DNA from 3 places in the Stutzerimonas sp. NM35 genome. Region 1 is predicted to be linked to each of the others. Evidence: predicted binding sites of a transcription regulator. Region 1 holds the regulator's gene; each other region holds the start of a gene.

Region 1 (10,503 bases):
CGGATGATGCAGGCCGTGCCGGAGGCCGATGTGGTGATCACCAACCCGACCCACTTTGCCGTGGCGCTGAAATATGACGGCGGCAAGGGCGGTGCGCCGATACTGGTGGCCAAGGGTGGCGACTTCGTGGCCCTGAAGATTCGCGAGATCGCTCAGGAGCATCAGGTGACCGTGCTCGAATCGCCCGCGCTGGCGCGGGCGGTGTATTACTCCACCGAGCTGGAACAGGAAATCCCGGCTGGCCTCTACCTGGCAGTGGCGCAGGTGCTGGCCTATGTCTACCAGCTGCGCCAGTACCGCTCGGGCAAGGGCAAGCGGCCCGAGCCCCTGAACGACCTGCCGATTCCGCCGGATTTGCGTCGGGACGCATAAAGCCGACAAGAGCGCTGGAGGCTGGAAAGCGGGATGATTTCAATATCGTTCAGCTTCCAGCGCTCTTTTTCGGCTTTTAATTGATCACCCCGCAAGCGACCCGGGCGCCGCCTCCGCCGAGTGGCTCGGGATGGTCGGCGTGGTTGTCGCCGCCCTTGTGCACCATCAGCGCCAGGCCCTTGATATCGCCGAGGCTCTGCAGCCGGGGCGCGAGAACCGGCTGGTTGGCCTTGCCCTGGGAATCGACCATCAGCGCCGGCAGATCGCCCTGGTGGCCATCGCCCCAGGGTTCGCCGTGCTTGCCGCTGTTCTTCGGGTCCCAATGCCCGCCTGCTGCACCTGCAGAGGTGGTTTTGCCGTCGATTTCGGCGGGCTCGCAGCTGCCCTTGGCATGCAGATGGAAGCCATGGGTGCCGGCGTCGAGGCCGGACAGTTCGGGACGAAATACCAGGCCGTACTGGCTGGTTTCGATCCTGACGTTGCCGAGGGATTCGCCGACACCCTGGGCCGATACGGCATTGATCGGCACGCTGAGGGTTTCGGCCTGCAGGCCCAGCGCCGTGCAGCTGGCGAGTGCCGCGATAAACCACTGTTTCATGGCAAGACTCCTGTTAAGTGAGGTGAGGCAACTGCTGCCGGAAAGGGCATCGGCGTTTCTGTCTGTCGACGGCCCTGGATTTGAGACTGTCAGGGACTGGCTCGGTTCGATGGCGGTCGGGCCGGGCAGATGGCGGCTCGGCAAGTTGGACCCCTTCTTGCTATAGCCGAGGCAGGGCGCGTTTGCGTCAATTCTTTGTTCTGCTCTACCGGGGTTCAAATTGGATCGCACGCAAATCATCCAGATAGGCAATGGCCTGGCGAGCGCTGGCCGAGGCAATCTCGGCGTGCCGCTGCTGCTGTTGGTGATGCTCGGCATGATGATGTTGCCGGTGCCGCCGTTCCTGCTGGACGTGCTGTTCACCTTCAATATCGCACTGTCCATCGTCGTGCTGCTGGTCAGCGTGTATGCCTTGCGACCGCTGGATTTCGCCGTCTTTCCAACCGTGCTGCTGGTCGCCACGCTGCTGCGTCTGGCGCTGAACGTCGCCTCTACCCGGGTCGTGCTGATTCACGGTCATGAGGGGGGCACCGCCGCCGGTCATGTGATCGAAGCCTTCGGCAATGTGGTGATCGGCGGCAATTACGTCGTGGGTATCGTGGTCTTCGCGATTCTGATGATCATCAACTTCGTCGTGGTGACCAAGGGTGCGGGGCGTATTTCCGAAGTGAGCGCGCGCTTCACCCTCGACGCCATGCCGGGCAAGCAGATGGCCATCGACGCCGACCTGAACTCGGGCCTGATCGATCAGGAGGAAGCGAAAAAGCGCCGCACCGAGGTTTCTTCGGAAGCCGATTTCTACGGTTCCATGGACGGTGCCAGCAAGTTCGTTCGCGGTGACGCCATTGCCGGCCTGCTGATCCTGTTCATCAACCTGCTTGGCGGGATGGGCATCGGCATGCTCCAGCATGGCCTGAGCTTCTCCGAAGCCGGGCAGATCTATGCGTTGCTGACCATCGGTGATGGCCTGGTGGCGCAGATTCCGTCGCTGCTGCTGTCCACTGCGGCGGCGATCATGGTCACTCGCGTCACCAGCTCCGAGGATATGGGCCAGCAGGTCAACCGGCAGATGTTCGCCTCGCCCAAGGCGCTCGCCGTATCCGCGGGGCTGATGATTGCCATGGGCCTGGTTCCCGGCATGCCGCATATGTCGTTTCTCGGGCTCGGTGCCGTGGCCGCAGCCGGCGCCTACTGGATCTGGCATCGCCAGAAGCAGGTCAAGCTGAAGGCTGAGCAGGAAGTCCAGACGCAGCAGGAAATGCTCCCGGCACAGCGTGCGGCGGAAACCCGGGAACTGGGCTGGGACGACGTCACGCCGGTGGATATGGTCGGCCTGGAAGTCGGTTACCGGCTGATCCCGCTGGTCGACCGCAACCAGGGCGGGCAACTGCTGGCCAGGATCAAGGGCGTGCGCAAGAAGCTTTCCCAGGACCTGGGCTTCCTGATGCCATCGGTGCACATCCGCGACAACCTCGACCTGCTGCCCAATGCCTATCGGCTGACGCTGATGGGCGTGAGCCTGGCCGAGGCCGAGGTCTATCCCGATCGCGAGCTGGCGATCAATCCGGGGCAGGTGTTCGGCCCGCTCAACGGCATCGCGGCCAAGGACCCGGCGTTCGGTCTGGAGGCGGTGTGGATCGAGGCCGGCCAGCGCGATCAGGCGCAGTCGCTCGGCTACACGGTGGTCGATGCCAGCACCGTGATCGCGACTCACCTCAATCAGGTCCTGCACAAGCATGCCCATGAGCTGTTGGGGCACGAGGAAGTCCAGCAACTGATGCAGTTGCTGGCCAAGAGTTCGCCCAAGCTGGCCGAGGAGCTGGTGCCGGGGATGATTTCCCTCTCGACGCTGCTCAAGGTGCTGCAGGCGTTGCTGCAGGAGCAGGTGCCGGTGCGTGATATCCGCACCATCGCCGAGGCCATCGCCAATGTCGCGGCCAAGAGTCAAGATCCCGCCGCGATGGTGGCGGCGGTGCGGGTCGCGCTTTCCCGTGCAATCGTGCAAAACGTTGTGGGACTAGAGCCGCAGCTGCCTGTGATTACTCTGGAACCCAGATTGGAACAGATATTGCTCAACAGTCTGCAGAAGGCTGGCCAGGGGGCCGACGATGGTATTCTCCTGGAGCCGGGAATGGCCGAAAAGTTGCAACGGTCACTGGTAGATGCCGCACAGCGTCAAGAAATGTTGGGCAAACCGGCGATTCTGCTGGTAGCTGGCCCGGTTCGCGCGATGCTGTCGCGATTCGCCCGCCTGTCGGTCCCCAGCATTCATGTCCTGGCCTACCAGGAAATACCGGATAACAAGCAGGTCACCATCGTTGCGACGGTGGGTCAGAATTAACCGAGGGTACAGGCCATGCAGGTCAAACGTTTCTTCGCAGCCGACATGCGCATCGCCATGAAGATGATTCGTGACGAGCTGGGCGCCGATGCCGTGATTACGGGCAATCGCCGTGTCGCCGGCGGCGTCGAGCTGACCGCTGTGCTCGATTACCCGATGGAACCGGTCGTCTCGAAGCAACCGAATGCGGCGCTCGAGGCCGAACTGCGCAAGACCCAGGCGCGAATCGCCAGCGCCCACGCCGAGCTGAGTGCGCCGTCACGCGCGCAGGCCGGCAAGGACCGTCAACTGCTTGACGATAAGCCGGCTGCGGTCGCCCAGGCGACACCTTCCGCACCGACGGCTTCGCTCGATTCCCGTGCGGTCGAGGCCATGCACAGTGAGTTGCAAGGCCTGCGCGAGTTGATCGAAGTGCAGCTGGGCTCCATTGCCTGGGGCCAGGAGCAAAGCCGCCGCCCGCAGCAGGCTGGCCTCTGGCGCCGTCTGCAGCGTATCGGCCTGCCGGCTGATCTGTCGCGCAGCCTGCTGGAGAAGGTGTCCACCGTGGCCGAGCCGCGTCAGGCATGGCGCATGCTGCTGGCGCATCTGGCGCAATCGATCAAGGTCAGCAAGGTCGAGCCGCTGGAAGAGGGCGGCGTCATCGCTCTGGTCGGCCCGGCCGGTGCCGGCAAGACCACCACGCTGGCCAAGCTGGCGGCGCGCTACGTGCTCAAGTACGGGCCGCAGAGTATCGCCCTGGCGAGCATGGACAACTACCGTATCGGCGCTCAGGAGCAACTGAGAACGCTGGGTCGTATCCTCGATGTGCCAGTCGTTCAGATCGACCCTGCCCAGCCGCTGGGCAAGACGCTGCAGCCCCTGGCGCGCAAACGCCTGATTCTCGTCGATACCGCCGGGCTTCCGGCAGGTGATGCGATGATGCGCATGCAGCTCGAAACCCTGGCCGATCGTGGCATCAAATCGAAAAACTACCTGGTGCTGGCGGCAACCAGCCAGAGCCAGGTATTGAAGGCAGCCTGGCACAACTATCGCCGTTGCGGGCTGGCGGGCTGCATCCTGACTAAGCTGGATGAGGCCGGTAGCCTGGGTGACGTGCTTGGGCTAACGATTAGCCAGCATCTGCCGATAGCCTATCTGGCCGATGGACCGCGCATCCCTGATGACCTGCAGTTGCCTCGCAGTCATCAATTGGTCAGTCGGGCGGTAAGCCTGCAATTGGACGAGTCTCCCAGCGAGGAGACCATGGCAGACATGTTTACCGGGTTGTACAACGGATCATCACGGAAGGTCGGATGAAGGCTTGGTCCCGTGATACAGACAATGAAGACGCGTTCCGGCTGAACGCATCGATGGCCCTGTGGCCCCAGCAAGATATAGGCGTGTGAAAATGGGTACTCATCCCGTACAGGTGATTGCAGTGACTGGCGGCAAGGGTGGCGTCGGCAAGACCAACGTGTCGGTCAATCTGGCGCTGGCGTTGGCCGATCTCGGTCGCAGGGTGGTGCTGCTCGACGCCGACCTTGGCCTGGCCAACGTCGATGTGCTGCTGGGTTTGACCACCAAGCGTACCCTGGCCGATGTCATCGCCGGCGAATGTGATCTGCGCGATGTGCTGATCCAGGGGCCGGGCGGCATACGCATCGTGCCCGCGGCTTCCGGGACCCAGAGCATGGTGCAGCTGTCCAGTCTGCAGCACTCTGGGCTGATCCAGGCATTCAGCGACATTGGCGATGATATCGACGTGCTGATCATCGACACCGCCGCCGGTATCGGTGATGGTGTGGTGAGTTTCGTCCGCGCCGCACAGGAAGTCCTGCTGGTGGTGACGGACGAGCCGACGTCGATTACCGACGCCTATGCCCTGATCAAGTTGCTCAACCGTGACTACGGCATCAGCCGTTTCCGCGTGCTGGCCAACATGGCACACGCACCGCAGGAAGGGCGCAATCTGTTCGCCAAACTGGCCAAGGTGACCGAGCGCTTCCTCGATGTGGCGCTACAGTATGTGGGGGCGGTGCCCTACGACGAATCTGTGCGCAAGGCCGTACAGAAGCAGCGTGCCGTCTATGAGGCGTACCCGCGCGCCAAGTCTTCGCTGGCGTTCAAGGCCATCGCACAGAAAGTGGATACCTGGCCGCTGCCGGCAACTCCGCGCGGCCATCTGGAGTTCTTTGTGGAGCGCCTTGTCAGGCCCGCCGCAGACACTCACGAATGACACCGGCTGGATTGGGTATGTATTACAGCAAGGCTCAGGCAAAAGACTCGCAATACCAGCTCATCGACCAGTACGCGCCGTTGGTCAAGCGCATCGCCTATCACCTGTTGGCGCGCTTGCCGGCGAGCGTGCAGGTGGATGATCTGCTGCAGGCCGGCATGATCGGGCTGCTCGAGGCATCGAAGAAATACGATTCGGGAAAAGGCGCGAGCTTCGAAACCTATGCCGGTATTCGCATTCGCGGGGCCATGCTCGATGAGGTACGCAAGGGCGACTGGGCGCCGCGCTCGGTGCACCGCAACTCGCGCATGGTCAGCGAGGCGATTCGGGCCATCGAGGCGAAAACCGGTCGCGACGCTAAAGATCACGAGGTTGCAGCCGAACTTGAATTGAGTCTGGATGAGTACTACGGCATTCTGGGTGACACTCTGGGCAGCCGCCTGTTCAGTTTTGATGATCTGCTTCAGGAAGGCGAGCACGGAGAGTTCGGTGAAGATGCCGCCAGCGCGCATCCCGAGCCGTTTCGTGATCTCGAAGACGAGCGTTTTCAGCAGGCGCTGGCCGAGGCCATCAGCAACCTGCCGGAACGTGAAAAGCTGGTGCTTTCGCTGTACTACGACGAAGAGTTGAACTTGAAGGAGATCGGCCAGGTTCTGGGGGTCAGCGAGTCGCGGGTGAGTCAGTTGCACAGTCAATGCGCGGCACGTTTGCGTGCCCGCCTCGGTGAGTGGCGCGCGCGCTGACGCCGGTTTGCAAAAAGCATTCGAGGCCGCTTTCTACAGGGCGCCTCTAGAAACGTAGGCGAGGCAGTCAGCGCAAGGCAAAAACAGGCGAAAAAGCGCAGTTTACGAGTTGTAAATGAGCATTTTGAGCCTGTTTTTAACGCAGCGATGACAACGCAGGTAGTTTTTAGAGGTGCCCTACAGGCTTTATCGATGAAGCCCGCAGAAAAGCCGTGAGCAGGGCTTTGGGGATTTCGGGATTTACGGAGGTGTACTTGGACAAGAACATGAAAATCCTCATCGTTGACGACTTCTCGACGATGAGACGGATCATCAAGAACCTCTTGCGCGATCTGGGTTTCACCAATACCGCCGAAGCGGACGACGGCACCACCGCGTTGCCCATGCTCAAGAGTGGCAGTTTCGACTTCCTCGTGACTGACTGGAACATGCCCGGCATGAGCGGCATCGACCTGTTGCGTCATGTGCGCGCCGATGAGCGCCTCAAGCACCTGCCGGTCCTGATGGTCACCGCTGAAGCCAAGCGCGACCAGATCATCGAAGCCGCACAGGCCGGTGTTAACGGCTACGTGGTCAAGCCATTCACGGCCCAGGTGCTCAAGGAAAAGATCGAGAAGATCTTCGAGCGCGTCAACGGCTGAAGTAGCGCCGCGAGGGTACTATGACGCAAGCAGAACAAAGTCTTGTGGAGTTTGAAGCGACTCTGCGAGCCCGTGCGCCTCAGCTGCTCGAAAGTCTGCAGCAAGGCCGCCTGGATGATACTGCGCAGATGCTCAATGAGCTTAATCAGATTCGCAACAACAGCCTCTATCATGAGGTCGGCAAGCTCACGCGCGAACTGCACAACGCCATCGTCAAGCTCGAGATGGATACCAGCGCCACGGGCGGCGATCCATCGCCGATCACCGATGCGACCGATCGCCTTTCCTATGTGGTGACGATGACCGAAAAGGCGGCCAATCGCACCATGGATCTGGTGGAAGAGTCGACGCCACTGGTGAACTACGTCAGCTACGAAGCCCAGAGCCTGACGGCTGACTGGCAGCGCTTCATGCGCCGGGACATGAATGCTGAAGAGTTCAGGGATCTTGTCCGCCGGGTCGATTCGTTTCTTCAGCGCTCCATGAACGATGGCAGTCAGCTCTCGCAGAATCTCAGCGAAATCATGCTGGCTCAGGACTTTCAGGATCTGACCGGGCAGGTGATCAAGCGGGTCACCCGACTGGTCAGCGAGCTCGAAAGCAACCTGCTCAATCTTGTGCTGATGGCCGGTCAGGTCGATCGCATGGCGGGTATCCGGCACGACTGCGAGTCGATACGCCTGGAGCAGGAAAGACAAAAACGAGAAAAAGAATCTTCCAATGGTGAAGGTCCGCAGATGCATGCCGATATACGAGAGGATGTCGTGTCCGGTCAGGATGATGTCGACGACCTGCTTTCGAGCCTGGGCTTTTAGGGGATGTGAATATGAGCTTCGACGCCGATGAGGAGATTCTCCAGGACTTCCTGGTAGAGGCCGGCGAGATTCTCGAACTATTGTCAGAGCAGTTGGTGGAGCTGGAAAGCAGCCCCGACGATACCGCCTTGCTCAATGCGATTTTTCGCGGTTTTCACACGGTAAAAGGCGGTGCCGGCTTTCTCCAGCTGCATGAGCTGGTCGAGTGCTGCCATATCGCCGAAAACGTTTTCGACATCCTGCGCAAGGGTGAGCGTCGCGTTGAACCGGAACTGATGGATGTCGTGCTGCAGGCACTGGACGCCGTCAATGCCATGTTCAATCAGGTGCGTGAACGCACTGAAGTGACCCCGGCTACACCTGAACTGCTGGCCGCATTGGCGCGCCTGGCCGAGCCGGCCAGCATGGATGCCCCGGCTGCCGAGCCTGTCGCTGTTGCGCCAGAGCCTGAAGCCGCGACTGCGGATAACGAGTTCGAGCAGTTGCTCGGTGCGCTGGACGATGCGGCGGGCAACGCCTCTGCTGCCGTCGCTGACGATGAGATTACTGACGCTGAATTCGAATCGCTGCTCGATCAGCTGCATGGCCAGGGACAGTTCAAGATCGATTCCGGCGCCGCACAGATTGCTTCTGCGCCCAGGGCTAGCGAGGCGCCTGTCAGCGATGAGATCACCGACGATGAGTTCGAGGCGCTGCTCGATCAGTTGCACGGAAAGGGACAGTTCGCCGAAGTACCTGCCGCCGCTGAGCCGCAGCAGGCAAGCGCCGATACCACGACTGTTTCCGCTTCTGCTCCCGCTGCAGGCGGCGATCACATCACCGATGATGAATTCGAGGCCTTGCTCGATCAGTTGCATGGCAAAGGCAAGTTCGAAGCGGAAGTGGTCGCACCAGCATCTGCGCCCGCTTCAGCCAAGCCGGGCGCCGCGCCGAAAGCTGCTGCAGCGAAACCCGTAGCCGCACCCGCCAAGGCTGCCGCCGCGCCTGCCAGGGCCGCGGCGGAAAAACCGGCCAGTGAAGCCGAAACCACGGTACGCGTCGATACGGCGCGGCTCGACGAGATCATGAACATGGTCGGCGAGCTGGTGCTGGTGCGTAACCGGTTGGTGCGGCTGGGTGCCGACAGCGGCGACGAGGCCATGTCCAAGGCAGTGTCCAATCTCGACGTGGTCACTGGCGACCTGCAAAGCGCGGTGATGAAAACGCGCATGCAGCCGATCAAGAAGGCCTTCGGTCGGTTCCCGCGTCTGATCCGGGACATGGCGCGCAACCTGAAGAAAGAAATCAATCTTGAGCTGATCGGTGAGGAAACCGATCTGGACAAGAACCTCGTCGAGGCTCTGGCCGATCCGCTGGTGCACTTGGTGCGTAACGCGGTCGATCATGGCATCGAGATGCCGGATGAGCGCGAAGCCGCAGGCAAGCCGCGCACCGGCAAGGTGGTGTTGTCCGCCGAGCAGGAGGGTGATCACATCCTGCTGATCATCAGTGACGACGGCAAAGGCATGGATGCCAACATCCTGCGTGCCAAGGCTATCGAGAAGGGCATGCTGGACAAGGATGCAGCCGAGCGACTGAGTGATCTGGAGTGCTACAACCTGATCTTCGCGGCGGGTTTCTCGACCAAGACGGAGATCTCCGACGTCTCCGGTCGTGGCGTCGGCATGGATGTGGTCAAGACCAAGATTTCCCAGCTCAACGGTACGGTCAATGTCTTCTCCGCCAAGGGCCAGGGCTCGCGCGTGGTGATCAAAGTGCCGCTGACATTGGCGATCATGCCGACCCTGATGGTGATGCTGGGCAACCAGGCATTCGCTTTTCCGCTGGTCAACGTCAACGAGATTTTCCATCTCGATCTGTCCCGCACCAATGTCGTCGATGGTCAGGAAGTGGTGATCGTGCGTGACAAGGCGCTGCCGCTATTCTATCTCAAGCGCTGGCTGGTGAAGGACGCGCAGCAGGAGGAGCAGCGCGAAGGTCATGTGGTGATCCTGAGTGTCGGTAACCAGAGCATCGGCTTCGTCGTCGATCAGCTGGTGGGCCAGGAAGAGGTGGTGATCAAGCCGCTGGGCAAGATGCTGCAAGGCACACCAGGCATGTCCGGTGCGACCATCACGGGCGACGGTCGGATAGCTCTGATCCTCGATGTGCCGAGCATGCTCAAGCGTTACGCACGCAGGATCTGATCAGTTGGACAGCGCTCCCTGGGGGAGCGCTGTCGCTAGGAGTGTTTTATGGCAGTCAAGGTCCTGGTAGTGGACGATTCCGGCTTCTTTCGGCGCCGTGTATCGGAAATCCTCTCTTCAGACCCGAATATCCAGGTGATCGGCACCGCCACCAACGGACGAGAGGCGATTGACCAGACGCTGGCGCTCAAGCCCGACGTCATCACCATGGATTATGAAATGCCGACAATGGATGGCATTTCCGCGGTGCGGCAGATCATGCAGCGTTGTCCGACGCCGGTACTGATGTTCTCCTCGCTGACTCATGAAGGCGCGCGCGTCACGCTGGATGCGCTGGATGCCGGGGCGGTGGATTTCCTGCCGAAGAATTTCGAGGATATTTCGCGCAACCCGGACAAGGTCAAGCAGCTGCTCTGCGAGAAAGTGCACACCATCTCGCGCAGCAATCGGCATTACGTCAGTCCTCGCACGCCGTCGGCGGCTCCGGTTGGCCGCACGGCGGCAGCGCCGGCAGTGCCCGCTTTCACCGCGCCGCGCAGTACGCCAGCACCGGCGCCGAGCCCGGTTTCGCCGGCGCCACGGCGCAAGGCCT
Region 2 (10,503 bases), 450 kb from region 1:
GCATGAGCGCCTCGGCCTGGGCGGGGCGGAAAGCTGAGCCCGTAGGGCCGAACTCGTTCGGCTTTTGCGCGGCGACGATGGCCGAATGAATTCGGCCCTCCAGATACTCTGTCGTATCGACCCGGAACGGGTACAGGCCTTGGTACACCTCCAGCCGATTTGACTAAATCCCGTGCGCTTCGTAATGTGCGACTCTTTTGTTCGGCTGGTGTGTCCGGTCGTTCGCTGGCAATGGGGAGTGCAGCTTGAAACCGGTGAAAGTTGGCATCTGTGGGCTGGGAACCGTCGGTGGCGGAACCTTCAATGTGCTCAAGCGCAATGCCGAGGAGATTGCCCGTCGCATCGGGCGTGGAATCGAAGTCGTGCAGATCGCGACCCGTCATCCGAATCCCCGTTGCGACACCGGTAGCATCGCCATTACCGACGACGTTTTCGCCGTCGCCGGCAACCCCGAAATCGATATCGTCGTCGAGCTGATCGGCGGCTACACCCTGGCCCATGAGCTGGTGCTCAAGGCCATCGAGAACGGCAAGCATGTGGTCACCGCGAACAAGGCGCTGATCGCCGTGCACGGCAACGAAATCTTCGCCCGCGCCCGTGAAAAGGGCGTCATCGTCGCCTTCGAGGCCTCGGTGGCAGGCGGCATTCCGGTGATCAAGGCGATCCGCGAGGGCCTGGCGGGCAACCGCATCAACTGGCTGGCGGGCATCATCAACGGCACCGGCAACTTCATCCTGACCGAGATGCGCGAGAAGGGTCGCACCTTCGAGGACGTGCTCAAGGAAGCCCAGGAGCTGGGGTATGCCGAAGCCGATCCGACTTTCGACGTCGAAGGCATCGATGCCGCACACAAGCTGACCATCCTCGCGTCCATCGCCTTCGGCATTCCGCTGCAATTCGACAAGGCCTACACCGAGGGCATTTCGCAGCTGACCACGGCGGATGTGAATTACGCCGAGGCGCTGGGTTATCGCATCAAGCACCTGGGTGTGGCGTGCCGCACCGACGCCGGCATCGAGCTGCGCGTGCATCCGACGCTGATCCCCGCCGACCGCCTGATCGCCAACGTCAACGGCGTGATGAACGCGGTGATGGTCAATGGCGATGCCGTGGGCTCGACGCTTTATTACGGTGCCGGCGCCGGCATGGAGCCGACCGCCTCGGCGGTGGTCGCCGATCTGGTGGACGTGGCGCGCGCGCTGAGCGCCGACCCGAACAATCACGTGCCGCCCCTGGCGTTCCAGCCCGACGCACTGTCGGCTCATCCGATCCTGCCGGTCAGCGATTGCGAGAGCGCCTATTATCTGCGCATCCAGGCCAAGGATCATCCAGGCGTGCTGGCCCAGGTCGCGACCATTCTTTCCCAGCATGGCATCAACATCGAGTCGATCATGCAGAAGGAAGCCGAAGAGCATGACGGCCTGGTGCCGGTCATCCTGGTCACCCATCGGGTGGTGGAGCAGCGCATCGACAACGCCATCTCCGCCCTCGAAACCCTCGATGATGTGGTTGGCAAGGTCGTGCGCATCCGGGTAGAGCAACTCGCTTGAGGCTGAAGGCTGGAGGCTGGACGAAAGTGCTTTTGCGTTCAGCCTCCAGCCTTCAGCGCTGTTATCGGCTTTTATGAAAGGTTTTTAGATATGCGCTATATCAGCACCCGTGGCCAGGCTCCGGCCCTGAATTTCGAAGATGTGCTGCTGGCCGGGCTGGCCAGCGACGGCGGCCTCTATGTGCCGGAGAACCTGCCGCGCTTCACCGTCGAGGAAATCGCCTCCTGGGCCGGCTTGCCGTACCACGAGCTGGCGTTCAAGGTCATGCGTCCCTTCGTGGCAGGCAGCATTCCTGATGCCGATTTCAAGCAGATTCTCGAAGAAACCTACGGTGTATTTGCCCACAGTGCGGTCGCACCGCTGCGCCAACTGGACGGCAACGAATGGGTGATGGAGCTGTTCCACGGCCCGACCCTGGCGTTCAAGGACTTCGCCCTGCAACTGCTCGGTCGCCTGCTTGACTACGTCCTGGCCAAGCGCGGCGAGCGGGTGGTGATCATCGGCGCCACGTCGGGCGATACCGGTTCGGCGGCCATCGAAGGCTGCCGCCGCTGCGACAACGTCGACATCTTTATCCTGCATCCGCACCAGCGCGTGTCCGAGGTGCAGCGCCGCCAGATGACCACCATCTTCGGCGATAACATCCACAACATCGCCATCGAGGGCAACTTCGACGACTGCCAGGAGATGGTCAAGGACAGCTTCGCCGACCAAGGCTTCCTCAAGGGCACACGTCTGGTGGCGGTGAACTCGATCAACTGGGCGCGGATCATGGCCCAGATCGTCTACTACTTCCATGCGGCGCTGCAGCTGGGCGGTCCGGCGCGTTCCGTGGCGTTCTCGGTGCCGACCGGCAACTTCGGCGATATTTTCGCCGGCTACCTGGCACGCAACATGGGCCTGCCGATCAGTCAGTTGGTGGTCGCGACCAACCGCAACGACATCCTGCACCGCTTCATGAGCGGTAACCGCTACGACAAGGACACCCTGCATCCGTCGCTGTCGCCGTCCATGGACATCATGGTCTCGTCCAACTTCGAGCGCCTGCTGTTCGACCTGCACGGTCGCAACGGCGCCGCCGTGGCCGAGCTGATGAGCGCCTTCAAGGCCAGCGGCAAGCTGTCGGTCGAGGAAGAGCGCTGGACCGAGGCGCGCAAGTTGTTCGATTCCCTGGCCGTGGACGACGAGCAGACCTGCAAGACCATTGCCGAGGTGTTCGCGGCCACCGGCGAAGTGCTCGATCCGCATACCGCGATTGGCGTCTATGCCGCGCGCGAATGCCGCCGCAGCCTGGCAACGCCGATGGTGACCCTGGGCACCGCGCATCCGGTGAAATTCCCCGAGGCGGTGGAGAAGGCCGGAGTCGGCAAGGCGCTGGAATTGCCGGCGCACCTGGCCGACCTGTTCGAGCGTCCCGAGCGCTGCACCGTGCTGGCGAACGACCTCAAGGCCGTGCAGGCCTTCGTCAGCGAGCATGGCAATCGCGGAAAGCCGCTTTAAAGGCAAAAGGCGACAAAAGCGCTGGAGGCTGAAAGCTGGACGAAAGGACCACTGCGAGTCGCTTTTTCGTCCAGCCTCAAGCCTCCAGCGCTTTGTCGGCCTCACCGCTGTTAGTCGTCAAACTCTTCCCAGCCGCCCATTTCCTTCCAGCGGTTGACGATGCCGCAGAACAGCTCGGCGGTCTTCTCGGTGTCGTAGCGTGCCGAGTGCGCTTCGCGCCCGTCGAAGTCGATGCCCGCAGCCTGACAGGCCTTGGCCAGGACGGTCTGGCCGTAGGCGAGGCCGGCGAGGGTGGCGGTGTCAAAACTGGAAAAGGGGTGGAAGGGGTTGCGCTTGATGTCGCAGCGGGCAATCGCCGCGTTGAGAAAGCCCAGGTCGAAGCTGCTGTTGTGCCCGACCAGAATGGCGCGTTTGCAGCCGGCGGACTTGACCGCCTTGCGTACGCCGCGGGTGATATCGCCCATTGCCTGTGCTTCGGGCACGGCCATGCGCAGGGGGTGATCCAGCTTGATGCCGGTGAACTCCAGCGCGGCGGCTTCGATATTGGCGCCGGCGAAGGGCTCGACACGGTAGAACAGGGTGTCCTGTGGATAGAGCAGGCCCTGTTCATCCATGCCGATGGTCACCGCGGCGATTTCCAGCAGGGCGTCGGTGGCGCAGTTGAAGCCGCCACATTCGACGTCGACCACCACCGGCAGGAAGCCCCGAAAGCGCTGCGCCATGGGTGAGCGAGACTTGCCGGAGAGGTTGTTGTCCTGTTCGTCGTCGAACGAGTCCTCGCTCATGCGTTTGCCTCCAGTCGCCATTGCAGGGTTTCGCCGGCGCGCAGGGGCACCAGGTTGTGCTCGCCAAAGGGCAGGTTGCCCGGCACGCTCCAGGGCTCGCGAACCAGTGTGATCTGCTCGGTATTGCGCGGCAGACCATAGAAATCGGCGCCGAAATGGCTGGCAAAGGCTTCCAGGCGGTCCAGCGCATTGCGCTGTTCGAACGCCTCGGCATAGAGCTCGATCGCCGCGAAGGCGGTGTAGCAGCCGGCACAGCCGCAGGCGTTTTCCTTGGCGTGCTGGGCATGGGGCGCCGAATCGGTGCCGAGGAAGAATTTCGGGCTGCCGCCGGTGGCGGCGTCGAGCAGCGCTTCCTGGTGAACGTTGCGCTTGAGGATCGGCAGGCAGAAAAAGTGCGGGCGAATGCCGCCCACCAGCATGTGGTTGCGGTTGTAGAGCAGGTGGTGCGCGGTGATGGTCGCGCCGACATTGCTGGCCGAAGCCTCGACGAACTGCACCGCGTCACGGGTGGTGATGTGCTCGAATACCACTTTCAGCGTCGGAAAGCGTTCGGTGATCCGGCTCATCTGCTCCTCGATGAAGTATTTCTCGCGGTCGAAGATATCGATTTCCGCACGCGTCACTTCGCCATGCACCAGCAGCGGCAGGCCGACCTCGGCCATGGTTTCCAGTACCGGGAAAATATTCTCGATGCGGGTCACGCCGGAGGCCGAGTTGGTGGTGGCGCCCGCTGGATAGAGCTTGGCCGCGTAAACATGGCCGCTGTTCTTGGCCGCGCGAATCTCGTCGGGCTGCGTGCCGTCGGTGAGATAGAGCACCATCAGCGGCTCGAAGGCGTTGCCCTTGGGACGTGCGGCAATGATCCGCTGGCGATAGTCGTGCGCTTCGGCGGCATTGCGCACCGGCGGCACCAGGTTCGGCATGACGATTGCGCGGGCGAATTGGCGTGCGGCGTCCGCCACGGTGTGTGTCAACGCCGCGCCATCGCGCAGATGGATATGCCAGTCGTCGGGACGAAGGAGAGTAATGCGATCGGACATGCGGGTTTCCAAGCGGATCAAACGTGCGCGAATGCTACCGGAAATGCGAGGAAAAATCGCCGCAGGCGGGATGCGGCGAGCTGAAAGGACCCCGTTGCGTGACGGCAGCGCCGCTGGAATGAAGATCTGCGCGTTCAAGTTTTTGCAGGGCGCACCGATACACAGGTTGAATGTTCCTTCCCCGTGGAGCCTCGTGTGCGCCTGCGCCCTCTTATCCTGGCTTGCCTTCTGGCCTCGCCGGCCAATGCCCTGACTTTCCAGACGCGTCTGGAGAGGGTGCAGTGGCAGGTCGAGGGGGACCAGTTCGAGTGCAGACTGGCGCAGCCGATTGCCGGCTTTGGTCGTGGCGAGTTCGTGCGGCGTGCCGGTGAGGAGGCGATCTTCCGCCTGCATTCGCCGGAGCGCTGGCTGGGCGCCGGTTCGGCGACGCTGCTGGCCGCCGCCGCGCCCTGGCAGCCGGCCCGTAGCGATATCAACCTGGGCGTGGTTTCCGTGGGTGAGGGCGATATCCCGTTCAACAGCTCGCATCTGCAGGCCGGGCGCCTGCTCAGCGGGTTGCTCGACGGGCGCAGTCCGGTGGTGCGCCATCGCACGCTGCATGGTGGTGAGGCGCTGGAAGTGCGCCTGCTGCCGGCGCGTTTCGGCAAGGCCTATGAGGATTTCCGTGGCTGCACGGCGAAGCTGCTGCCGGTGAATTTCGATCAGATTCGCAAGTCGCAGATCGGCTTCCCCAGCAGTGACGTGACACTCGATGCGCTGGGCCAGGCCAAGCTCGATATCATCCTGCAATACCTGCGTGCCGATCCCACGGTCAATCGTATCCAGCTCGACGGCCATTCCGACAACAGCGGCAACCGGCTCAGCAACCGCGACCTTTCCCGGCGTCGCGCCCTGGCTGTGGAGGAATATCTGCTGGCCAACGGCGTGCCGAAGGAGCAGATCACGTTGCGCTTCCATGGTGAGCAATATCCGCTGGTGCCCAACCGGAACGCGGCCAGCCGCGCCAAGAATCGCCGGGTGAGCCTGAGCCTGTATCGCGAGCCGGCCACTACCACAGCCGCTGCCGAAGCTGTCAGTCCGTCGTCCTGACGGCAATCGGGCCATGCCAGGGGCTGTGCCCCTGTAAAACCAACGTCGCGACCAGTAGAATTGTCGTTTTCCTTCAATCCCGGGAGTGGATGGCAATGGCCGACGTAAAGAAGGTAGTCCTGGCGTATTCCGGTGGCCTGGACACCTCGGTGATTCTCAAGTGGCTGCAAGATACCTATAACTGCGAAGTGGTGACCTTCACCGCCGACCTCGGCCAGGGCGAGGAGGTCGAGCCGGCCCGCGCCAAGGCCAAGGCCATGGGTGTCGAGGAAATCTATATCGACGACCTGCGCGAAGAGTTCGTGCGCGATTTCGTGTTCCCGATGTTCCGCGCCAACACCGTCTACGAAGGCGAGTACCTGCTGGGCACCTCCATCGCCCGCCCGCTGATCGCCAAGCGCCTGATCGAGATCGCCAACGAGACCGGCGCCGACGCCATCTCCCACGGCGCCACCGGCAAGGGTAACGACCAGGTGCGTTTCGAGCTGGGCGCCTATGCGCTCAAGCCGGGCGTCAAGGTTATCGCCCCCTGGCGCGAGTGGGACCTGCTGTCGCGCGAGAAGCTGATGGACTACGCCGAGAAGCACGCCATCCCGATCGAGCGCCACGGCAAGAAGAAGTCGCCGTACTCCATGGACGCCAACCTGCTGCACATCTCCTACGAGGGCGGCGTGCTGGAAGACACCTGGACCGAGCATGAAGAGGACATGTGGCGCTGGACCAAGTCCCCGGAAGCCGCGCCGGACACCCCGACCTACATCGAGCTGACCTACCGCAAGGGCGATATCGTCGCCATCGACGGCAAGGAGCTGAGCCCGGCCACCGTGCTGGCCGAGCTGAACCGCATCGGCGGCGAGAACGGCATCGGTCGTCTGGACATCGTCGAGAACCGCTACGTGGGCATGAAGTCCCGTGGCTGCTACGAGACCCCTGGCGGCACCATCATGCTCAAGGCCCACCGCGCCATCGAGTCGATCACCCTGGACCGCGAAGTCGCGCATCTGAAAGACGAGCTGATGCCCAAGTACGCCAGCCTGATCTACAACGGCTACTGGTGGAGCCCGGAGCGCCTGATGCTGCAGCAGATGATCGACGCCTCCCAAACCACGGTGAACGGCGTGGTACGTCTGAAACTGTATAAGGGCAACATCATCATCGCCGGTCGCAAGTCCGACGAGTCCTTGTTCGACGCCAACATCGCTACCTTCGAGGATGATGCCGGCGCCTACGATCAGGCCGACGCCGCAGGCTTCATCAAGCTCAACGCCCTGCGCCTGCGCATCGCCGCCGGCAAGGGTCGCAGCCCGCTCTGATGTCGTTGTAGGAGCGAGGGGGACGCCTAGTTCTTGCTTGCGAAGCTTCACTTGTGAATGATCGCGAGCAAGCCCGCTCCTATATAAACACCGCGACCCCGGCCACAAGCCGGGGTCTGTGTTTTGATCGTGAACAGGTTCTTTGACGAGGAGAAACCCGATGAGACTACTCCACACCATGCTCCGCGTCGGCGATATGGACAGATCCATCGCCTTCTACACCGAAGTGCTGGGCATGACCCTGCTGCGCCGCAAGGATTACCCCGACGGCAAGTTCACCCTGGCATTCGTCGGTTACGGAGACGAGGCCCACAACAGCGTGCTGGAGCTGACCCACAACTGGGGCGTCGAAAGCTATGAGCTGGGCACCGGCTACGGGCATATCGCCCTGGAAGTGGAAGACGTCTACAAGGCGTGCGAGGACATTCGCAGCCGTGGCGGCAAGATCACCCGCGAGCCGGGGCCGATGCTGCATGGCAGCAGCATCCTGGCTTTCGTCGAGGACCCGGATGGCTACAAGGTGGAGCTGTTGTCGCCAAACCGCGGGGACTGATTCCTGAATGACCTGGCAGAATGAAAAAGCCCCGGATTCGGGGCTTTCTGCTTAAAGATCGAAGTCGAACTCGTTGAGCTGCTTGCGCAGTCGACGCTCTTCGAGCAGGTTGTCGATGATGCGGCGCTTGGTCAGGTTGGTCTTGGCCACTTCGACCGGGGCTTCTGCGGTATCGTCTTCGTCCTCACCGACGAAGTCGTCTTCAATCTCGATTTCTTCTTTCTCGGACACTTGTCTTACTCCACGGCTAAGGCGCGCTGATGGCGCACCTTATAGCGACAAAAAACAAGGCCGTAAAAAAGATTTTTTCAATCGCCCGATAGCTTTTACCTCCAAGCGCTCAATCGTCGGAGGTCTTGTGCTTGTATTCGCACAGGTCTTCGATACGGCAACTGCCACATTGGGGTTTGCGTGCCTTGCAGACGTAGCGTCCATGCAGGATCAGCCAGTGATGGGCATCCAGCAGATAGTCCTTGGGCACGAACCTGATCAGCTTGCGTTCGACTTCCAGCACGTTCTTGCCGGGGGCGATGTTGGTGCGGTTGGCGACGCGGAAGATATGGGTGTCGACGGCCATGGTGAACTGGCGGAACGCGGTGTTGAGCACCACGTTGGCCGTCTTGCGACCGACGCCGGGCAGGGCTTCGAGGTCTTCGCGGTTGTCCGGCACCTGGCTGCCATGCTTCTCGACAAGGATGCGACAGGTCTCGATGACGTTCTTCGCCTTGCCCCGGTACAGGCCGATGGTCTTGATGTACTCCGACAGTCCCTCGACACCCAGCGCGTAGATCGCCTCCGGCGTGTTGGCGACCGGATAGAGCTTGGCGGTGGCCTTGTTGACACCGACATCGGTGGCCTGCGCGGAAAGGATCACCGCGATCAGCAGCTCGAACGGCGTGCTGTAGGCCAGCTCGGTCTTGGGCTCGGGGTTGTCTTCGTGGAAGCGGCGAAAGATTTCCCGGCGTTTTTCGGCATTCATGCAAACAGCTCCAAGCTTCAAGCCACAAGCGTCAAGCCGGGGCCGATAACGATGTCAGGGTCGCTGCCGCTTCTACTTGCCGCTTGTAGCTTGTGGCTTTCATTCAATCACCCCGGTCACCCGAACCCGGCGGCTTTGTACCGCAGCTTCGGGCTGCTGCGCCCTGGCGCGCTCGGCCAATTGCAGGTCGATGCGGTTCTTCAGCGCGATCAGCAGGCCGAGGACGATAAAGGCGCCGGGCGGCAGGATTGCCAGCAGGAAGCCCTTGTAGTCGCTGAAGACGGTGATCTGCCAGTCGGCGGCGATGGGGCCGAACAGCAGCTGCATGTTGGCGAACAACGCGCCGGTACCGAACAGCTCGCGCAGACCGCCGAGCACCAGCAGCACCAGCGCGAAGCCCAGCCCCATGACCAGGCCGTCGAAGCTGGCGATCAGCGGATTGTGCTTGGCGGCGAAGCCGTCGGCACGACCGAGGATCACGCAGTTGGTGGTGATCAGCGGAATGAAGATGCCGAGGATCTGGTAGAGCTCGTAGGTGTAGGCCTGCATCAGCAGCTCGATGCAGGTGGTCAGCGCCGCGATGATCATCACGAAGGCCGGCAGGCGCACCGCCGTGTTGACCACGCCGCGCACCAGCGAAACGCTGAGGTTCGAGCAGACCAGTACCAGCGCGGTGGCCAGGCCAAGGCCGAGGGCGTTGACCGCGGAGTTGCTGACCCCGAGCAGCGGGCAGAGGCCCAGCAGCTGTACCAGCGCCGGATTGTTCTTCCAGAGGCCGTTGAGGCTCAGTTCGCGATAGCTGGGTGTGCTCATGGCGTGTCACCTGTCTGCTCGGATTGCGGATCAGTGATCTGCATGTCGTCACGGGTTGCAGCGCTGCCGGCGCGGGAATGGCGGGTGGCTGTGTCGGGCTCGTCCAGCTCCGGTAACGCCTGCTCGGGGTCAACCGGGTGGGTGCTGGCGCCGAGCAGTTCGTCCTTGTGCGCATCGAAATACTGCAGGGCGCGGTGCACGGCGCCGACTACGGCGCGAGGGGTGATGGTCGCGCCGGCGAACTGGTCGAAGTCGCCGCGATCCTTCTTCACGGCCCAGCCGCTGGTTTGTGGGTTGTCCAGGGACCTGTCATCGAAACCCAGGATCCAGCGGTCCTTGGCCAGCTCGATCTTGTCGCCCAGGCCGGGGGTTTCGCGGTGGCGGACCACACGCACACCGGCGATGCGGCCATCGGCGAGCACGCCAACCAGCAGATGGATCGCGCCACTGTAGCCATCCGGCGCAATGGCCTGGAGGATCACCGCGCTGGGCTCGCCGTTGCTGCGGGCGATATAGGCGGGAACGGGCTGTCGGGTGCCGAGCAGGGGATGGTGCACGTCGACGCTGCTGTCGAGCAGCTGGTTGTCGTAGCTGCCATGGGGCAGGATTTCGTTCAGGGCGCGCAGTTGCGCCGCACGCTCGGCGGCCTGAATGCGCTCGGCGGTGAACTGCTGCAGCAGCGTCACCGCGCCCACGGTGACGACTGCGAACAACCCCAGCACCAGGGCGTTTCTGAACATCGAGCGGCTGAGTTCGGGAAGGATCATGTCATTCGCCCAGCTTGAAGCCACGCTCGGCCTTGCGGTGGCCGTAGGTGCGCGGACGGGTGTAGTAGTCGATGGTCGGTGCTGCCAGGTTCATCAGCAGCACGGCGAATGCCA
Region 3 (10,503 bases), 1.5 Mb from region 1:
TTGCATACATGGGAATTGCGCTCCATTTGTGGCGGGAATAACCCTTTATCGGCATGCCTCACCGTAGCTTTAACGGGGCGGTCAATAAAGTTCCGGAGCAGGTTTCACGCTACAGACATGCTGGGCTCTTGCCTTCGTGGGAGCGGGCCATGCCCGCGAAGTGATTCCGTATCGAAGTATGGGCTTTTGTTCGCGAGCATGGCTCGCTCCTACAAAACGCGTAGGGTGGATGTCGCTTTTTACATCCACCGCGACTCCGCCTCGGTGGATCGGTAAAGCGTGATCCACCCTACCGGGCTGCCACAGGATCGGTATGCACGCGGCCATCGTGGGAGGGGCCTTGGCCGCGAATGGAGCCACGCCGATGCTCGGGCATCGATTCGCGGACAAGTCCGCTCCCACAAAAGCAGGATTGCTCCACCAACACGTAACGGGGACATAGCCGAATGAATTCGGCCCTACAGAAAACCCGAAGATTGCGCGGCGACAATAAAAAGCCCAAGCACCCAGTGGCCTCCGCTTGCACAGGATGTGCGGTGTGCGCAGGGCTTCGTGGGAACGGTCCAGCTCGCGCCTACAAGGGCAAGAGCGGCGCTACGCCTTACGGTCGAGAGCGCTTATTTACTGCTCTTCTTGACCACGCCTGGCAGGCTGGAAAGAGTAGATTCCAACCAACTGCTGGTATTGGAAAGCTGCGCGACCATGCTGTCCATGGCGTTGAATTGGGAATAGAGACGAGCAGTCATCGACTCGATCCGCAGCGTCAGCTTCTCGCGCTGGGCAGCGATATCGGATTTGGTTGCCTCCAGGCCGGAAACCCGCTGCGCCAGAATACCCCCGGTCTGATTGAAACCATCGACCCGATTATTCAGACGGCTCATCAACCCTGCTTCACCGGTAAAGAAGCTCCCGACGGCATCGAAATTATTCTCGAGCGCAGTCTTCAACTTCTTGTCATCGATCGCCAGCGTACCATCCTTCTGGGTGGTGATGCCGAGATCGGACAAAATCCGCACGCCGCCATTCTCCCCTCCAACCGAAATCAGCTCGTTCTGGATGCCGGAAAGTATGCTGCGAACGCTGGAGTCACCCACCAGCCCCCCAGTCGACGGTATACCGTCCTCACCGATCTTGGTCACCCTGGTCAGCGAGTTGGTTGTCTTGATCAGATTGTTGTAGGCATCGACGAACTTCTTGATGTTGGCGGTCACACCATCCTTGTCCTGTGCAACCGTGACCTTAATCGTCTTTTTATCATCCGCCGCAACCAGATTCAGCGTCACGTCGGGAATGGCGTTTTCAATCTTGTTGGCCGCGCTTTGCATCGCCAAACCGTCAATGCTGAATTTGGCGTTCTGCGCGCGCTCCAGCACATGAGCCGACCCTTCAGATGTATCAATGTCCAGTTCTTCCAGCCCTTCGCTGGCGCTGATGGAAACGTCCTTGCCCACCCCCGTATTGGTGGAAGACATCACCAGACGCGTCTCCCCCGAACTGGGATCGGTCAGCAGATTGGCGGTAACGCCCGAATCCTTGAGCGCCGCATTCAGCGCATCCTTCACTTGCGTCAGCGAAGCACCTTCGCCGATTGCAACATCAATGCCTTGTCCGTCACCCACCTTGACCGTCAAAGTGCCGGCGGCGGACGTTTCGAAATCACTGGCCAGCGCGGAAGTAGCCGTTTTGCTACCTGTGGCCAACTGTTCGATCTTGACGTTGTAGGTGCCCGACTGGGCAGTCTTGCTGGCCGTAGCGGTCAGCAGATCGGTATTGGACGATTTGGCGGAACGGTTCTCGAACAGTTTGATGTCGTTCAGATCCTTGAGCGCCGTCTGGAAGCTGCTCAAGGCCGTACGCAGCGTACCCAATGCGGAAATCTTGGTGGTGTTGGCAGTCTCCAGGCGGGCCAACTGCGCCTCTTTTGGCGCCTTCTCCGCTGCAACCAAAGCACCGACCATCGCATCGATGTCCATGCCTGAGCCAATACCTGTGATACCTGCCATTTCCATCACCTCGTCATAGGGTTGACGTTTTAAAGCCAAAGCCCAGCAACAGCAAGAATCGCGCCGCTACGCTTGGGCCTTGAACAACAGACTGCGTGCCTCTTCCAGGTTTTCGGCCAGACGCAGCGCTTCTTCAGTGGGAATTTGCCGCACCACCTCGCCCGTAGAACGATCCGTCACCTTGACGACCATCTTGCCACTGGAATCATCCAGATCGAAACTCAGATCACGGCGAATGGTCTGTACGAAATCCTTGATGCTCGCAACGGCTTCACCAAGCGATTCGACGCTAACCGCCTGCTGCTGTTCGGCTGAAGCAGCATTACCGGCAACCGCGGAATCGCTCTGCCTGCCCGTAACACCTCGCGGCGCCTCCTGCTGCCCCTGCGCCTGTGCCGTTTGGGTCGGTAGCCGGGTTGAAATCGCAATATCCATTTTTATCACCTCGCAACGGCAAAACGGGAGGAAGCGCTCAAGCACTTCCTCCCGCAGTTATTGCAGACCTACCTGTTCGCTTACTGCAGGAGGCTGAGCACCGCCTGCGGCAGCTGGTTGGCCTGGGCCAGAATCGCCGTACCGGCCTGCTGCAGGATCTGGTTCTTGCTCAGCGCAGCAGTTTCAGCGGCGTAGTCGGTATCCTGGATACGACCTTTCGCTGCCGAGACGTTTTCGCCGATGTTCTGCAGGTTGGCAATGGTGTTCTCGAAGCGGTTCTGCACCGCACCGAGCTCGGCACGCTGTGAGTCGATGGACTTGATCGCCTCGTCGATCGCCAATACGGCAATCTGAGCCCCCTGAGCAGTCGTCAGATTGATTTCCTTTATCGTAGTCTGAGTACCGTCAACCGGGTCAGTCGCGGTACCCGCTGTAACCGTTGCAGCTCCGGTAGTGGTAACGGTCACACCGCTTACTGCTGCTTGAGTAGCATCTGCATCGCTGCCTTTGGAGACAATAGTTATCTCGCCAGCATCACTGACGAAAGCACCCACGCCCGAGTTGGTATCGTTGATTGCCGCAGCAATCTTCTGATTGACGTCTTTGGCAGTATCACCGGCCTTCAAATTGGCATCTACACTATACGTTTTACCGTTGACCGAGAACCCTACCGTGACTGAACCACTTGCAGCCAGTTTCCCGCCTGTATCGCTAATCGTCGCAGCTTCGAGCGTCGTTTCGAAGTGCGTGGCCTCAAGCGATTTAGAACTCATCTCGCCGATGGATACACTGATCATCTCGTTGGCAGCCGCACCGACCTGGAAGCTGGCAGTTCCGAAGTCGCCATTGAGCAACTGACGACCACCGAAAGTAGTAGTGTTGCTGATACGATCCAGCTCTTTCTTCAACTGGGTGACTTCATCGTTAAGTGCGGTACGCTCAGAGTCGCTGTTGGAGCCGTTGGCCGCCTGCAGGGACAGGTCACGCATACGCTGCAGGATATTGGTGGACTGCTGCAGAGCGCCTTCAGCGGTCTGCGCCATGGAAATACCATCGTTGGAGTTCTTCACCGCAACATTCAGGCCGCTGATCTGGCTACCCAGGCGGTTGGATATCTGCAGGCCGGCGGCATCGTCCTTGGCGCTGTTGATACGGCTACCGGTGGACAGGCGCTGCATGGTGGTCTGCAGTGCACTGGAAGAATTGCTGAGGTTGCGCTGAGTGTTCAGGGAAGCAACGTTAGTATTGACGGTCAAAGCCATGATGTGTGTCCTCCATCGGACCTAGCTTGTTTGCCTGAGTGTGCGACCTTGGGGAGGGAACTTACCCAGGCACCCATAAAGTTCGCATTCAATCTCTATTTCGGCGCTGACCTCGAAAGCTTTAGGGGAGTGGCGAGAAAAATTTTCCTGCTCGCTTGACTTCCCCATGACTGCCGGCCATGCATACAGCATTTCGGCAGGCATGCAGAAAACCTGAGCGGTGGGCTTGAGCTACACAGGCATTGCACCGACCTTGTGGGAGCGAATTCATTCGCGAGCTTTTCATGGCGCCCCGCCTAAAAGCTCGTGGACAAGTCCACTCCCACGATGGCCCGGTACAGTGTCTGGTCCCCCTGTAGGCAATTTCAGTTGCGAATAAAACCGGCGCCAGGGCTGAAACAGGCCACATTTCACATGCCTTCGTGCTGCTGACCTGGCAAGCAAAGGCTTCGTGGCTCAAGCCACACACAAAAGCAGGATTACCCCACCAGCACGCAACAGGGCATGACCTAAATTTTGTATACCCAGATTCCAATATTTCAAATAATGTTCGTCCTGTTCAAATAATCCTGTCCTGGAGCAGCGGATGAAGAGCCAGCTCGTCGGCTACGCCTTTCTGGTCGAGGCCATGAAACTGAAGGTCTTCTCAATCCGCTGCCCCGCGGTGATCAGGCCCGTCACGCGGATCGAGCTGCTGGGCGGCGAACTCGCGGTGCCCCAGCGCCTTGCGCCACCATCAGGCGACTACTGCGCCCATATCCTGTTCGCACTCAAGCATGAAGGAGTCAACCTGGGCGTGCTGGCCCAGGCGCTGCCGCGCATCCCAGCCGATGCCATGCTGACCGAGCTGCGCAAGGCACCTGGCGGTGCCTATATCCGCAAGGCCTGCTTTCTCTGGGAAGCATTCAACGGAACCCGCCTGCAGCACGACGCCAGCCCGCGGGGTGCCACGACGCCGCTGTTCGATCCGATTCGCTACATCACCGGTCCTACACGGCGCGATGCCCGCTGGCGGGTGGACTTCAATGGCCTCGGCACACTCCGCTACTGCGCCACGGTGAAGCGGACACCCGAGATCGAGGCGCTGCTGGCGCTGGACATTCTCGGCAAGTCTCGGGACTTCATCGGCGCCCTGCCCACGGGCATGATGGACAGGACCCTGAGTTGGGCCTATCTGCACGAAACCCACGACTCGTTCGCCATCGAACGAGAAGCGCCCAGTGCCGACAAGGCCGAGCGCTTCGTCCAGCTCCTGAAGCAGGCCCATGAGCGCCAGCCCCTGAGCGAGGTCTATCTGGTCGCCCTGCAGAACGGCACGATCAGCAATCCGTTCGACCGGGCGGCAGCCTTCCGCCACGAACAGAACCACTTGAACAACGGCCTGCGCGGCGCAGCGGGTGTGACCTACGTTCCACCGCCTGCCGAACTCTGCCGGGAGCTGATGGAAGAGCTGATGCGCTTCGCCAATGAAGCGCCCTTGCAGATCGACCCACTGGTCGCCGCCGGCATCACCGCCTTCGGCTTCGTCTTCCTGCACCCGTTCATGGACGGTAACGGTCGCCTGTCCCGCTTTCTGATCCACCAGGCACTATGCCGAAGCGGTGCCATGAGCCACGGCCTGCTGTTGCCCGTGTCGGTCGCGATGAAGCGCGAGGAACAGCGGTATCTCGACGCCCTGCAAAGCTTTTCGCGACCAGCCCGCGAGTTCTGGCGAGTGCTCTGGCTCGATGCAGACAACCTGAGCTTCGAGTTCACCGGGGCTGAGGGCATCTATCGCTACTGGGATGCCACCGCATGCGTGGCTTTCACCTTGGAAATGGCCAGGCAGGCGTTGGAAGTCGAACTGCATGAGGAAACCGAATTCCTCCAAGTCTACGACCGGGTATTCAAAGCCGTCGACGCACGCTACGACGTACGTGGCAGCGACCTGACGCAACTGGTAATGATGTGCCTGAGCAACAACGGCAGTGTCTCGCGCAACCGCCGCAAGCAGTTCCAGTACAGCGTGCCGCAGGAAGTGTTCGACTTCATCGAGGACCGAGCACGGGAGGTGCTGGCCGAGCAAGCGGCGGAGAGGCCGAGTCCGCCTGCGTCATCAGCAATCCATCGAAGGTTGGTGCGTGTGAGAAGCTGAATCAGCATTGAAATTGTTTTGCTACTACGCTGCTTTGTGTGGCCATCGTCACTCAATAGCACAAGGAGCAAGTCATGAAAAAAATCATCTGGATGCTGCTCTTGGTTCCACTGACTGGATGCTTTCACCATACAGCCAAGGAGAACGTGAACACGAAAACAGACGCTTCATCAATTGACCTAGTCGAAGCGATGCGGCAGGTGGGAAAAGGGCTGACCGAGATGCGCAATGCTCAAGGTGGCGTGAAAACCGGACTTATAGCTGATACAGCGACTGTGACGTTCAATATTTCGGCAGACAGTAGCTATGGCGGCAAACTGAAAGTGGATCTATCAGCCCCGATTATCAGCGAGGGGGCTGGAATTGGTGGAGAGGTTAATTCTCAGCAAGAATCGAAAAGGTCTAATTCGGTGACAGTCACATTCAAGAACATACTGACAATACCGAAAGACACCGTGGGGCATGCGTTAGCAACATCTACTGCCACGAGCAAGGAGAAAAATGGACTCTTAAAAGCCATGGAAGAAATGGACATCCAAATACAAAAGCAGATTGGCGCTGACCGCTGAGGCGTTCGTGAAGAAGAAAGCTCTCCCGCGAGGGGCTTTGTGTTTGGCTATATCCCCGTTACGTGTTGGTGGAGTAATCCTGCTTTTGTGGGAGCGGATTTATCCGCGAATTTCGCGGCTGAAGCCACACAGAAGAAGGCTTACTCAGAGCTGAGCGAGCCTATGCAACGCCCCATCCGGGTCGTAAACGCGCAATTGCGCCGGTGGTCTGGCCGAACTGCTGTAGATCACCAGGTTGGTCCCCCCTGGCCGCGCCTGGGAGGGAAACAGGATGCCGTCCAGACCGACCGCCACCACGTCGTCGGCCATATACCAGGTCGGCGGCTCGACGTACCTGCCGAACCATTCCGCCCGCCAGTCCACTGCGAAATCGGCCCACAGCGATGACCAGTGCTCGGGATCGAAACCAGCGCTCAAATCGGCCACGCGCAGCCCACTGACGAAGAAGGTGCAGATCGTACCTGGGCGCAGCCATGAATTGTCCTGCTTGTACTCCGCCAGCGCCGTCGCCTCATCCAGCGATAGGTACAGCGCCTCCTGCTTGGGGCGATTGAAACGGCCACCCTGGCGCGCCGCGCCCATACCGGATAACGGCGAGCTGGCGTAGGCCGGCACGATGACCCGGTAACAGGCCTCGTCCGCACCAAGGGTTCTCGAAATCATCCAGCAGCACCGCCAGCGAGGGACTCCAGATAGGCGATCACCGCATCGGCCCGCCCTTCTTGAATCAAGTCATCGGCAGTCTTGTAGCCGAAGGCCCGCAGCGGCTCATTGCGGAGCAGGAAGGCAGCCCGCTCCAGGTTTCCAGTCATCTCGGTGGCAACGGCCAGCACCTTCACCATCTCCTGCAGGTACTTCTGCAACTGCGGGGCCTGGGGCCGGGCAGTCGGGGTGTTGCGATGCACATGAGCGCGCTCGGCCAGCTCCTGTACCCGAAAGCCGAAGAAGTCACCTACCTTGGCCGGCGACAAGTATGGGGTATTGGGTTCGCGAAACCGCTCAACGAAGGGTTCTTGCAGGACGGTATTCATGATGTATCACCTGGCACAAAGAGCACGCACTTATTTTGCACTCAAAATACTCTTTATACAAACGATGCTACGGCTGAAAGGAGGACAGTCAACTCATAAAAATCCTCACGCTTGTAAGGATTGCGCAAGAAAACAATCTGACCGCCTCGTAATCCACACGATCTTGAGGATTCATTTTTACCCTGGACGATGGGATAGACCTGCTCCTTCATCCTCAAACGCCATATCAATTAGCAAACCCATATGGCGTTTTCTTCAGCGAGACCTCAGCTCAATCCGGCAACCACGCCTTGCGCCACGCCTCGAGGTTTTCACCCTCAAGCATCCAGCCGTTCAGTACAGCGGTGCGTAGTTCATCCCCCGCCCTGGCGGCGGCATCGAGGTCGTTAATATGCGCCCGGATCGCTTCCACCCAATCCTTGAAGCGGTTCTTGACCCGGGTGACCGGCAAGCCATCACTCTGAAAACAGCGCACATCGCTGCAGATCACCGGGAAACCACAGGCGCCGTATTCCAAAAGGCGCAGATTACTCTTGCATTCGTTGAACAGGTTCTGCTCCAACGGCGCAAGGGCCAAATCCAGATTCAGACTGGCCAGCGCCGATGGGTATTGATGGATGAACACACCCGCGTGGAATTCATGGATGTAGGGTCGAAGCTTGTCCGGGCACATACCCAGGAACACCCACTCGACCTCATCAGCCAGCTCCTTGACCACATCGGCAATCAACTCCAGATCGCCCGTGTGACCTGCCCCTCCAGCCCAGCCGACACGGGGCTTCGTACCCACGCGGCGCTCACTCTGCAAGCCCTTCCACCAACCGGCAGGCAGGCGGTTCTCGATCACCCGGATATCGCCATGCAGCCCGGAGAAGGCCTCGGCCAGCGGCTGGGTGGATACCACGAAACGATCGACATACCCCAGCCCTCGCCGCAAGCTGCGGAGAATATCCTTGGGCATATGCAGACGGTGGATGCTTTTGATCGGCAGGTTCGGCAGGTAATCGTCCAGCTCGAAAACCTTGAAGGCCCCAGAGAACGCCTGCATCCGGCGCATCTTTTCCAGTTGCTCATCGAGCACCGCTCGCTGCAACACAACGACATCCGGCGCATAACGGGCCAACTCTGCAGGCGACAGCAGGCCCGTCGAGAGATGCCCCTCGATCAATCCGGCATCTCGCATGGCGTTGAACGGCTGGATCATCCGGTAATGGCCACACCCTTGTCGATCCGCGTGATGGCCCAGTACGACCGGCAAAGGCCGCCAGGATTGCAAGGGCTGCCAGGACAATTGCGGATCGGCCAGCTTGAAGCCCTGCTCGACCTGCAAACTGAAACCAGGGTTATAGGCCGGGTCGCGCGCGATAACAGGCAACCAGCGCTCATACATCGCATCGTCTTCCGCCACCGTCGGCGCAACTTCTGCAGGTGCAACCATCAGCAACTGTACCCGTGGCGTCCAGACATTCAGATAGCCTGCCTGTTGCAGCCGTAGGCAGAGGTCCACATCCGCCCAGCGTGCCAGCAGAGGCGCTTCGTCGAAACCACCGACCTGCTGGAAAACCTCGCGATGAATCATCAGGCACTCACCACTGAGGGCCGAATAGTTCTGTTCGACCTGTAAACGCTGCATATAGCCGGGATCGTCGAACGAGGCACCCTCGAAGGCACGCCCTGCTGGCCCACAAAGACCGAGCAAAAATCCGGCGTGGCGCACCTTGCCATCCGCCGAGAGCAGCTTGCCGCCCACGGCACCGACTTCCGAACGCTGGCCGTGATTGAGCAATTGCTGCAACCAGTCCTTGTCCATGACCCCTGCGCCATCGCCCAACCACAGGAGAAAATCCCCCCTCGCCTGTTGGGCTGCCTGATTGCACAGGGCAGAACGCGACAAGGCGGAGTCGAAGCGCAACACCCGCAGTTGATCCGCTCCCATTGCCTCCACACCCGCCAGCCACTCGCGCATCTCCGGAGCTTGGTTGCCATGATCGAGCAACAACACTTCGTAATTGGTGTACCCGGTATGCTCCAGCAGGGTTTCCATACAGCGCTGTATCTGCGGCAAACGATCCTGGACTACGATCAGGATGCTCACCGAGCCCAACTGTGCATGCCCGTAGTCCAGCTCGTAACGCCCCGGAAGACGACTGCCCACTCGGGCCTGCTGATAACCACGAGCCTGCAGATGGCGCTCGATCACCGCTCGCTCCTGCAGACTATCCCGTAGCGCGAAGGCGTCACTGGCCAGAAGAGGCTCACTGATATGGCCGATACAAGCCAGGCCATGGCGCTCGATCAGGCGTAACTGATAGTCCAGCTCGAACGCCTCGCCACACTCCGCTGCAAAACCGCCTTGCTCCAACAGAACGTCACGCCGCAGCAGCCAGTGCCGGGAAAGCCCCGCCGGGAAGCTGAGCAACAAGTCCAGGTTCAGATCCGGGCGCAGGGCAATCCCGTGCTCACCATCCTCCAGGCGCATCAGCTCATCGGCATACACCGCCAGGCAGGAGTCTGGCGCGCCTAGCAAATCCAGCGCGGCAATAAGCAGGCCGCTGGTAGTAAATTCAACCCCCGCCTCCACGCTCAGCAGCCAATCAGCCATGCTGGAGACAGCCGCCGCATTGAGTGCCGCCACCTCCTGGCCATCGGCAAGCGGCAACACTTCGGCCCGCCCTTCGACGCCCGGCAAAGCCAATGGCGAGAGCACCCGAACGTCCAGATTGCGGTATCGGTTCTTGTTTTCCAGGCTGAGCAGCGTCCGCTCGACCGCCTCCACCTCGCCTTTGCCATCGAGCACCACTACCGCAATACGCGGTCCGCCAGCATTGGCTTGCAGACGCTGGTCGATCAGCCCCTGCTGTACATCCCTGGGCCACCGCTCGCCCAGCCAGGCAGACAACGGCACACTGCCCAGGCCTCCAGCTCGCTGAATGGCTGCGAGCACATTGACTGACTTGAATACCCGCGCTTTGAGCTGCGTGATCGGAGCCACTCGCACAAAACGGTTGTCCTCGTCGGCGCGATACCAGCCCAGATCGCGAATGGCCTGGCGGAAATCAGCGTGGCCTT

What was found. The regulator FliA, encoded in region 1, starts transcription of late flagellar genes. The targets are predictions, from matches to a motif close to CTAAAGTTTNNNNNNNNNNNGCCGNTAA.
Region 2: the regulator FliA is predicted to act here: its motif matches at 5,009-5,036, upstream of ACYCFC_RS00495 (flagellar protein MotY).
Region 3: the regulator FliA is predicted to act here: its motif matches at 3,798-3,825, upstream of ACYCFC_RS09525 (flagellin).

Annotation. Positions count from the first base shown of each region.
Region 1 is NZ_CM137728.1:551,861-562,363, forward strand. Features, by position in the region: gene flhB (flagellar biosynthesis protein FlhB) at 1-372, shown strand, start outside; gene sodC (superoxide dismutase [Cu-Zn] SodC) at 449-970, opposite strand; gene flhA (flagellar biosynthesis protein FlhA) at 1,191-3,311, shown strand; gene flhF (flagellar biosynthesis protein FlhF) at 3,327-4,607, shown strand; gene fleN (flagellar synthesis regulator FleN) at 4,699-5,526, shown strand; gene fliA (RNA polymerase sigma factor FliA) at 5,544-6,269, shown strand; gene ACYCFC_RS02630 (chemotaxis response regulator CheY) at 6,536-6,910, shown strand; gene ACYCFC_RS02635 (protein phosphatase CheZ) at 6,931-7,725, shown strand; gene ACYCFC_RS02640 (chemotaxis protein CheA) at 7,737-9,911, shown strand; gene ACYCFC_RS02645 (protein-glutamate methylesterase/protein-glutamine glutaminase) at 9,960-10,503, shown strand, end outside.
Region 2 is NZ_CM137728.1:98,201-108,703, forward strand. Features, by position in the region: gene ACYCFC_RS00470 (GFA family protein) at 1-37, shown strand, start outside; gene ACYCFC_RS00475 (homoserine dehydrogenase) at 246-1,550, shown strand; gene thrC (threonine synthase) at 1,641-3,050, shown strand; gene rnt (ribonuclease T) at 3,161-3,835, opposite strand; gene pyrC (dihydroorotase) at 3,832-4,875, opposite strand; gene ACYCFC_RS00495 (flagellar protein MotY) at 5,071-5,964, shown strand; gene ACYCFC_RS00500 (argininosuccinate synthase) at 6,060-7,277, shown strand; gene gloA (lactoylglutathione lyase) at 7,438-7,830, shown strand; gene ACYCFC_RS00510 (PA3496 family putative envelope integrity protein) at 7,882-8,061, opposite strand; gene nth (endonuclease III) at 8,171-8,809, opposite strand; gene ACYCFC_RS00520 (electron transport complex subunit E) at 8,909-9,622, opposite strand; gene rsxG (electron transport complex subunit RsxG) at 9,619-10,389, opposite strand; gene ACYCFC_RS00530 (RnfABCDGE type electron transport complex subunit D) at 10,391-10,503, opposite strand, start outside.
Region 3 is NZ_CM137728.1:2,028,994-2,039,496, forward strand. Features, by position in the region: gene fliS (flagellar export chaperone FliS) at 1-10, opposite strand, end outside; gene fliD (flagellar filament capping protein FliD) at 618-2,003, opposite strand; gene ACYCFC_RS09520 (flagellar protein FlaG) at 2,070-2,483, opposite strand; gene ACYCFC_RS09525 (flagellin) at 2,519-3,700, opposite strand; gene ACYCFC_RS09530 (Fic family protein) at 4,287-5,834, shown strand; gene ACYCFC_RS09535 (hypothetical protein) at 5,909-6,403, shown strand; gene ACYCFC_RS09540 (RES family NAD+ phosphorylase) at 6,548-7,066, opposite strand; gene ACYCFC_RS09545 (MbcA/ParS/Xre antitoxin family protein) at 7,063-7,434, opposite strand; gene ACYCFC_RS09550 (glycosyltransferase) at 7,706-10,503, opposite strand, start outside.